3 regions of the Fusobacterium ulcerans genome follow, and region 1 is predicted to be linked to each of the others. Evidence: riboswitches for the same ligand, from Rfam matches in the RefSeq annotation. Region 1 holds a riboswitch; each other region holds the start of a gene.
The links. A riboswitch is a leader RNA that binds a small molecule or an ion and turns the genes downstream of it on or off. The one in region 1 is predicted to bind cobalamin.

Region 1 (3,288 bases):
AAAAATGGTATATCAGCTTACACTTTAGGACTTAATCATTTTAAGAAGAAAGAGGTGGAAATATTGAATTCTCTCAGAGAATGTGAAGAAATATTTGAATTTCTTTTGAGAATAGTTGGTGAGATAATAAAAAATGATATCAATGTTGAAAAGGGAAGTTTCTATAAAATAGGAAAAAATGGATTTTCTTTTAAGGTATCTTCTGGGATATTTGTAAGCGGAAAATCTTTAAAAATAACATATTAGTATAAGCAAACTGGTCGGGAATGTGAGGTCAGTTTTTTTATTGGCAAATTAAAAAGAGATATTCAGGAGTCTAAGCCAAATATCTCTTCTCTATTTTTAAACACACAGAAAGTTTAAATTGTAATTAAAGTTTAAATATATGTAAAGTTGTCTTTACCTAGTCTTTATCATTTGCATATTGAACTTTTTTAGCCTGCATATCTTCAGGTTTATGTTGAGCAGCAAATTTAGCATGATCAATATAGATATTTTGAATATCAGGATTTTGTCCTAAACCTTCTAATATGATTTTAGAAACTGTGAATCCAGCTTCTTTAAGGTCATTGTTCCAGTCTTCAGCTATATCATTATTAGCATGATCTCCAGCAACAAACATAAATGGCATTAAGATAACCTCTTTAACACCTTTAGATTTTAATTTAGCAACTACATTATCGAATGCAGGGTATCCTTCTACTGTACCTACAGCATAAGTGTCCATTCCTTCAGCAGTAAATACATAGTCCATCATAGCATATGCAGAACCACCAAAGTGATGAGTTCCATGTCCTACTAAAACTACACCTTGGTTAGCTTTTAGAGGTCCAATTTTTTTAGCAATAGCTTTTGCTACTTTTTCATAATCTTCATGGTCAGTTAATAGTGGATTTCCCATTCTTATATCTTTAAAATCTTTTTCATATTTTTTTAATTCTTCAGCTAGGTTGTTAGATTCTACACCATTCATAATGTTAGTACCTTGTACTAAAAGATGAGTATACCCTTTAGCTTTCAGATCGTTGATAACTTCAGTAGGATTTTGTTTTTCAATTCCTTTAGCTTTTAGTCTTCTCATAATTATTCTTGAAGTGTAAGCTTCTTTTACATCAGCATTTTTGAATTCATCTTTAGCTTTTTTGTTGATGGCATCAATAGTTAAAGCTCTTGTGTCATCATAAGTAGTTCCAAAGTGAACCATAAGTACAGCTGCTTTGTCACCCTTCTGCATTCCTTTGAAAAAATTGTTATCCACGTATCCTCCTTCTGAATGTGCAAATGCAACAGTTCCTCCAGCTAGAAGCATAGCTCCAGCCAATAAATTTCTCATTTTTCCCATGATCATCCTCCTAATAAATTTGCAGGGATTTTTTTAATAAAAAAAATCTCCTGTTGATAGGAGATACATGCCTTGATTAAATAAAAATAACAAAGGTCAATATCTCTCGTCCACGCAATGATATTACACAGCAATACATCTGAGGCAGGTCTCCTGGCTTAGCTTCATCCTACTAGATACCCTTCCCAGATTAAAAATAATCCAGTGGTTATATCTTTCGTCAGCATCACAGTGGCGGGACCGCGGAGGGATTAAACCTCACTTCCCAATTATTCTAAAATATAGAACCTCAAATTCAATTATTCTGTTCAGTATGAATATACTATGTTTTCTTTCAAATGTCAATACCCAAAATTAAAAATACACTTTAGAATTTTTGGGTGAAAGGATATTTATATAATTCTTCATTGACAAAGAAGCTGTTAAGTAATAAAATTAAAGTATTAAAATATATTGTATATGATGTTTATTCTAAGTTTTTTTAATTAAAAGGGAATTGAGTGAAAATCTCAAACGGTCCGGCCGCTGTAATTTAGCAAATAGCTTCCAAATACCATTGGATATATCCGAGAAGGAGGGAGCTGTGTTCGAGCTATAAGTCAGAAGACCTGCTTAGAAAGATTATTGTACAAGCTTCCGAGGAAAGTTATGCTACATAGAAATTTAAAGAGCTTTTGATGTAGCCTGGTATTTCTTTGTGCTGGGTTTTTTTATTGGATAAAATTATATAACAGGAGAAAATAATGAAAAAAGTATATATTATTCTAACTGCTGTATTCCTACTTGTAATAGGAAATATATCTTTTGGAAAAGAGAAATTTTCTATACATCAGGGAGAAGAGGACTTGCAGCTGGATTATTTTCCAAAGGCTGTAGTTACAGATTCGGCTATAATATCAAGATTTCTGGCAGCTCTGGATATTGATCTGGTAGGAGTGGCAAGTTCTACAACAAAGATACCTGAAAAATATGATGAGGTGCCAAGAATAGGGAGATCTGGAATACCTGATCTGGAAAGAGTAAAAGCTCTGAGAACAGATCTTGTAATCTCTACTATTTATTCTAAACCAGCATTAAAGCCTAAATATGACAATCTCAATATACCTAGTTTTTATATGAAAGTAGATACATATGATGAATCTATGAAGGCTATTGAGATATTGGGAAAAGCTTTTCATAAGGACAAGGAAGCTAAGGCTATACTTGATGATGTGAAAAGGAGAGAAAAAATACTGGCTGAAAAATTAAAGGGAAAAGAAAAGAAGAGAGTAGCCATCCTTTATGGAAATGGAGAGAGTTTTTTTATGACTGGAAAAAACCATTTTCTGCAAGGGCTTATGGACAAGATAGGATGTGAAAATGTAGTAACTTCTATTGATAACAGTGTACTTTTGAAAAGATCAGTACCATTCAGCATGGAACAGCTCATTAAAGCTAATCCTGATGTAATATTGAGACTTCCTACAAGTCAGACTAAAAATGGAGAGGGATTTGAAGAGATATTTTCAAGCAACCCTGTATGGAAGCTCACAAAGGCATATAAAAATAATAAAATACTGGATATCGATCCTACATTGTTCAGAATGAGTGCCGGGGTAAATTCGATAGACGCATTGGAGGAATTATACAGATATGTTTATGAATAAAGATAAGAGAGGGAGGAAGATAATTCTTATCTTTACTGCTCTGGTTATTCTAGGTTTTTCAATAATATTTTCAGTGAGATTTGGGAGTGTAAATTATACTTCTGGAGAGATACTGAAATCTCTTTTTATAAAAAGTTATGACGATGAGATATTAAAAGCTATTTTATGGGATATAAGAATACCACGTATATTGATTGCTGTAATGGTAGGGTGTAATCTGTCATTGGCTGGAGTGCTGTTACAAGCTGTAATGAAAAATCCTCTGGCTGATCCGGGTCTTACAGGGGTGTCTTCAGGAGC
Region 2 (3,288 bases), 170 kb from region 1:
TACAGGAGATTCAAAAAAGAGTTTCAAATGTATGACTTTGAAGATTTAATAGAAAAAGTATTGAGAAAATTAAAAACAGATAAAGTTTTTCTTGAGTTATTAAGAGAAAAATATAAATATATCATAGTAGATGAGTATCAGGATACTAATTCTGTTCAAAGGGAATTTTTAAAAATGCTGGCTGGAACAAATGGAAATATAATGGCAGTGGGAGATGACTACCAAAGTATATATGGATTCAGAGGTGCAGACTTTGAAAATATACTTAGATTTGGAAAGGATTTTCCTAATAGTCAGATGATAAAATTGGAAAAAAACTATAGAAGCAGTGATGAAATAATAGAGTATACAAATAAAATATCTAAAAAGTTCCTTTTGAAATACAATAAAAATGTAAAAGGAACTATGAAGAAGGGAGAAAAACCTCATGTTATCGGCTTTCTAAATGAAGAAAAGCAAGGGGAATATATTTGCAGAAAGATAGAAGAGCTAAAAGAAAAAGGAATCCCTTATGAAGAAATGGCAATTCTCTATCGCAATAAATATATAATCAATAAGTTGGAAAAAATAATGAAGGAGAAAAATATACCTTTTAATTTACAGAAGAACAGTGAGATTTCTTTTGGAAGTCCTGTAGATATTTACTTAAAAATATTGGAAGTATGGAATGATAAGGAAGACATTTTAAAACTGGAGGAATTGGTAAAGGTACTGCCAAGGAATTATTCCTATTCTGTATTAAATATAATGAAAAGAAAGAATATAGACAATAAAGTTTTAAATCGAATAATAAGGATAAGTGATAAAATATCAGATTACCCTTTAAGTGAAATATTAAATAAATGTGAAAAACTAATGTTTGAAATAATTAAGGAAAAAACCATTTTTACTAATGAAGAGGTAGAGAAATTAAAAACAATAAAGAGTAGTGTAAAAGAAAAGAAAAGCTTAGAAATATATATTAGAGAGCTAAGAGGTATTTTAGCTGTTGAAGGAAAAATAACTAAAAATAAAGTCTCTGTTCTATCTGTTCATGCCTCTAAGGGATTGGAATGGGAAGCGGTATTTATACCAACACTTTTGGAAGGCGTTTTTCCCAGCAATATTGAAGAAAAAAATCTGGAAGAGGAGAAGAGATTATTTTATGTAGCTTGCAGCAGAGGTAAGAGTTATCTCTATCTTTTGCACCCAGAATATTTTTATGAGAAAGTTGGATATTTTGATAAAAAATCTTCTTTTTTAAAGTAACCTCTTTATAAATAAAATAGATTAATATCTTTCGATACAGTTATTTTCTGCATAGTTCCTGCTGATTTAGCCATTTAAAAAGCTTGACTAAAGTATTAATAATTTGTATAATTGGTGTGTGAAAAATAAATTTTTTAGGGTTTGCATATGTGCAATTAAAAGGGAAGCTAAGTGAAAAACTTACACGGTCCCGCCACTGTGAAGATGACGAAAGCAGATTAACCACTGAAATATTTCGGGAAGGGCTGTTAGTAGAATGAGTCTGAGTCAGGAGACCTGCCTTAAAAACTTTTAACTATCCTGCGGGGACGGGAAGTGTATATTTACTATACTTCTCTCCAGTATTAAATTTGGAGGAGAAAAAAGTGCTTGAAAATAATATATTAAAAATGATAAAGGTGACCAAGAAGCTAGATTAAGTTTTAGAGATTTGGAAATTAGAAAGATTTGTGTAATTAATGAAGTGAATAAAATGTAGAAAACAGTATGTTTGAGAGAAATGAGTTTCCAGTAATTAAGCAGTTAATTTTAACTGCCATAATTACTGAGATGCAACAGTGGAACTGTTGTAATCCTTATCTTCTTTACGTTTTATGAACAAAATTAATAATAAATATTTCTACTGGAAAAACTCTAAAATTATATTTCTGTATTTATGGCACCTTTTTTTAGTATAAAAATATTCATGAGGGAGTAGGTATGAAGCATAGAAATCTAATGGTAGTTGGAACATCATCAGGAGCTGGAAAAAGTATAACTGTAACAGGATTATGCAGAATTTTCTATAATGATGGATATAGTGTAGCTCCTTTCAAATCACAGAATATGGCATTAAATTCATTTATAACAAAAGATGGAGATGAAATGGGAAGAGCTCAGGTAGTTCAGGCTATGGCTGGAAAAATAGAACCAAGAGCCTACATGAATCCAATTTTATTAAAGCCTACAACTGCAAGAAAAATACAAGTTATAGTAAATGGAAAATCTATTGGAAATATGAGCGGAATGGAGTATGGAAAGTTCAAACTTACTTTGAAGCCAGAAATAATGAACTCATATAATAAAATCAGAGAAAACTTTGATATATGTGTAATAGAAGGGGCAGGAAGTCCAGTAGAAATCAATATCAAAGAGGAAGATATAGCTAATATGGGAATGGCTGCCATGGCAGATGCACCAGTAATTTTAGTTGCAGATATAGACAGAGGAGGAGTATTTGCTTCTGTATATGGAACTATAATGCTTATGGCACCAGAAGAGAGAGCCAGAGTAAAAGGTGTAATAATAAATAAGTTCAGGGGAGATGTAGAGATACTTAAACCGGGACTGAAAAAACTGGAGGAACTTACAGGAGTCCCAATAGTAGGAGTACTTCCATATAGTGATGTAGATATAGAAGATGAAGACAGCTTAACAGATAAATTTAAAAAATCAAAAGACACTAAGGGAATAAAAGTTTCAGTTATAAAACTAAAACATATTTCTAACTTTACAGATATAGATGCTCTAAGCATACAGGAAGATGTAAGCATAAATTATGTGACTTCAGCAGATGAATTGGGAGATGAGGATATGATCGTCATACCTGGTTCTAAAAATACAATAGATGATTTGAAAGATTTGAAAGACAGAGGAATAGCTGTTGAAATCATAAAAGCTTCAAGAAAAGGAACAGCAGTAATAGGAATCTGTGGTGGATTCCAAATGCTTGGAGAGAAAGTAAAAGATCCATATGGAATCGAAAGTGACATTAAAGAGATACCGGGACTTGGTATATTGGATATGGAAACTATAATGGAAAAAGAAAAAAATACTACTCAGTATTCTGGAGAGCTTAAAAATACCGCTGGAATCATTTCAGGACTGGATGGAGTAAAAATAAAAGGATATGAGATACATCAGGGAGTTACTGCTGGAAATGAAAAATCAGTGACTGATGATGACCATACAGTTGCAGTGGTAAAAGATAATGTATTTGGAACATATCTTCATGGAATATTTGATAATGAAGAGGTAACAAGAAATATACTAAATAAGATA
Region 3 (3,288 bases), 190 kb from region 1:
CAGAACCATCCATTAATCTTATATCTAACCCCGGAACTCCTCTAAGAGCTTCTTCCACTGTGCTGGCTCCCTTATTTTGAATATCCTCCTGAGTTACAATAGTTACATTTTTAGCAGTATCCAACACACTTGTTTCAAAATTCTCTGTAGAAATAACTGATTCAGTTAATCTTCGACTGGCGATATTTTCCTCTGCCATTATTGTTGTGCTCACTGTTAGTATTGCTGCTACCATTAAAGCTTTTTTCATTTCTCCTCCCAAAGTTTATTTAAAATTTAATTTCTTTAATATCCTATCCTGACGTTTTACCTTTTTTTCCAAATCATCAGTGCCATAATATATAAATTCATATACCACCCAATCCAATGGTAAGCTTTCTAATATTCCTATTATTCTTTCATCTTCAAAAGGAAGATGTTGATCTATCTGGCTTACATGACTGTATATATTTTTCAAAGTTTTCTCTCTCTCAGCTTCTGAATTTTTATGCTTTTCTACTGCTTCTGTAAGATATTTTCCTGAAAGAGAAAAGTTCAGATGAACTCCCTTTATATACTTTTTCAATTCTCCCATTTCAGCAATATTTTTCTCAATATACTCTATTCCTTCATCAACTGTTCTAAGCTTAGGTTCATTATTCAGCATATGCCCTGTATCAAGCATGAAGCCAATATTTTTATAGTTTATATTTTCAACCAGAAATTCTATCTCTTCTTTTGAAGTCAATCTAAGTCCTGGCCACCATAAATTTTCTAATAGAAGTTTAAACTTATATTTTTTCTCTCCAAAAACTTCATTCACTAACTCAACAACATTTTGAAGAACCTCTTTATCTGAATATTGAAATTCATATATTAAACTTCCTTCATCATCTACATAGCAAGCATGAAATACAACATATTCTGCTTCAAGTTTTTCTGCTGTTTCTAGTTCTTTTTTATAGTATTCAATTAATTCCTCTCTGGTAGTTCCACCACACCAGTAAAATATTTCCTGATTCTCTTTAAATTTTTCTTTGAGCATCTCATATTTTCCCTGATATAGATCCAGCCACATTGGAAAAAATCTCATATGATAACCTCTTATCAATTTTTTCAATGGAGCATTGTCCTTTTCTAGGTCGAATTTTATAAGCTCAAAGCCATTAAAATTATACTTATCACAATAATATTTCATCATTTTTTCATTTTCTTCATTAGTATAAAAATCTGTTATATTAAGAATTTTCCTCATCAAAAACCTCCAAATAAAAAATCCAATAAAATAGTCTGCCTACCTTACTGGATAAATATATTAAAATATACTTTTATCTATTGGTAAGTCTCCTGACTCAGAATCTTTCTACTTTCACACCTTCCCAGTTTCCCAGTGGCATACATGATTTCGTCCTCTATACAGTAGCTTTCGCTGTGTGGGGTTCGCACCCATCTTCCTCTATTAAGCTTAAACAAGCACCTTACTTTCACTTTTCTGTTTGTTTATCAACTTTATGATATAATTTTTAGACATTTTTGTCAATAATTTTAGATATACATTCAAATAATAAAAGTTTTATTTCGAATCTATATATTTTTTAGCTGTTGAAATTATACACAAAACTATGATACCATCTAATTGAAAGAAAATAATAATAGAGGTGTATTATGCATAAAAAAATTATGATACAAGGAACTGGTTCTTCTGTTGGAAAGAGCATTATAACTGCTGGATTATGCAGAATATTTGCCCAAGACGGATACAGAGTTTCTCCTTTTAAATCTCAAAATATGGCTCTCAACTCATTTGTAGATATAGACGGATTAGAAATGGGAAGAGCTCAGGTAGTACAAGCTGAAGCTGCTATGGAACTTCCTAGAGTTTTTATGAATCCAATACTCTTAAAACCAAACTCAGATAATAATTCTCAAATTATTATTGAAGGAATCCCAAATACAAATATGAATGCTATAGACTATTTTTCAAATTCTAAAGAATTGAAAGTTATAGCAAAAAGAAATTATGACATAATAGAAAATAATTTTGATATTGGAGTGTTAGAAGGAGGAGGAAGTCCTGCTGAAATCAATCTTAGAGAATGGGATCTGGTAAATATGGGAATGGCTGAACTTGTAGATGCTCCTGTTGTTCTAGTAGGAAATATTGAGACTGGAGGAGTTTTTGCTTCTCTTTATGGAAACATAGCTCTTCTTGATGAAAATGACAGAAAGAGAATAAAAGGGGTTATAATAAATAAATTTAGAGGTGATCTGGAACTTTTAAAACCTGGTATAGAGATGTTTGAGAAGAAATTAAAAGATGAAGGGTTAGATATAAAAGTATTAGGTGTAGTTCCATATGAAAAGCTGGATATTGAAGAAGAGGATGTTCTGGCTAAAAAATTAACTACTAACACAAATGAAAAAAGAGATATAAACATCAGTGTAATAAGAACTAATAAAATGTCTAACTACACTGACTTTGATGCTTTAAGTCAATATCCTGATGTAGCTCTGAATTATGTATATAGTCCTGAACAGCTGGGAGACGAGGATATAATTATTCTTCCAGGAAGTAAAAATACTCTTTCTGATCTTGAACTGCTGAAAGCTAATGGTATTTTTGATAAAATAAAAAAACTATATTCTGCTGGAACTACTGTAATAGGTATATGCGGTGGATTTCAAATGATGGGAAAAGAGATATTTGATCCTCACCATATTGAAAGCGACATCGAGAAAACTGAAGGTTTTGGAATAATGGATACTGTTACTACAATGGAAAAAATGAAATATACAAAACAGGTAGAAAAAACTCTTTCTGATTCTAAGTGTGACCTACTAGCTGATTGTGAAGGGCTTCATATAAAAGGTTATGAAATTCATCAGGGAATTACACATGGAAGTGAAAAAAATCTTACTTTGGAAAACGACTACACTGTCCTTGCAAAAGATAATGCCTTTGGAACATACATCCATGGAATCTTTGACAACAGCAAATTCACCAGAATATTTTTAAATAACATCAGAAAGAAAAAAGGGTTGAAACCAGTTGAAGAACTTTTTAATTTTTCTGAATTCAAAGAAAATGAATATAATAAATTAGCTGATTTACTTAGAAATAATTTAGATATAGATGCAATATACAACATTCTAAAATAAATTTTTTATTGACATATGAGTTTTTTTTTAGTAGTATAACTTAGATAAAAAATAAAACTGGGGGAAATAAAATGTTATTGAGGCGTGAAAGGCAAGGTATATCTAAATTATAAAACTAATATTCCACTTTCAATGGCTGATTGATTATAT

Region 2: linked by a shared signal. The riboswitch ahead of C4N20_RS15120 (cobyric acid synthase) and the one ahead of C4N20_RS15990 (sirohydrochlorin cobaltochelatase) in region 1 are both predicted to bind cobalamin.
Region 3: linked by a shared signal. The riboswitch ahead of C4N20_RS00510 (TIM barrel protein) and the one ahead of C4N20_RS15990 (sirohydrochlorin cobaltochelatase) in region 1 are both predicted to bind cobalamin.

Annotation. Positions count from the first base shown of each region.
Region 1 covers NZ_CP028105.1:3,439,108-3,442,395, reverse strand. The annotation lists gene C4N20_RS15995 (DUF4261 domain-containing protein) at 1-246, shown strand, start outside; gene C4N20_RS15990 (sirohydrochlorin cobaltochelatase) at 404-1,342, opposite strand; cobalamin riboswitch at 1,469-1,649, opposite strand; cobalamin riboswitch at 1,799-1,972, shown strand; gene C4N20_RS15985 (ABC transporter substrate-binding protein) at 2,086-2,988, shown strand; gene C4N20_RS15980 (FecCD family ABC transporter permease) at 2,975-3,288, shown strand, end outside.
Region 2 covers NZ_CP028105.1:3,268,793-3,272,080, reverse strand. The annotation lists gene C4N20_RS15125 (ATP-dependent helicase) at 1-1,248, shown strand, start outside; cobalamin riboswitch at 1,369-1,546, shown strand; gene C4N20_RS15120 (cobyric acid synthase) at 1,948-3,288, shown strand, end outside.
Region 3 covers NZ_CP028105.1:89,112-92,399, forward strand. The annotation lists gene C4N20_RS00505 (TonB-dependent receptor family protein) at 1-250, opposite strand, end outside; gene C4N20_RS00510 (TIM barrel protein) at 266-1,234, opposite strand; cobalamin riboswitch at 1,300-1,475, opposite strand; gene C4N20_RS00515 (cobyric acid synthase) at 1,645-3,138, shown strand.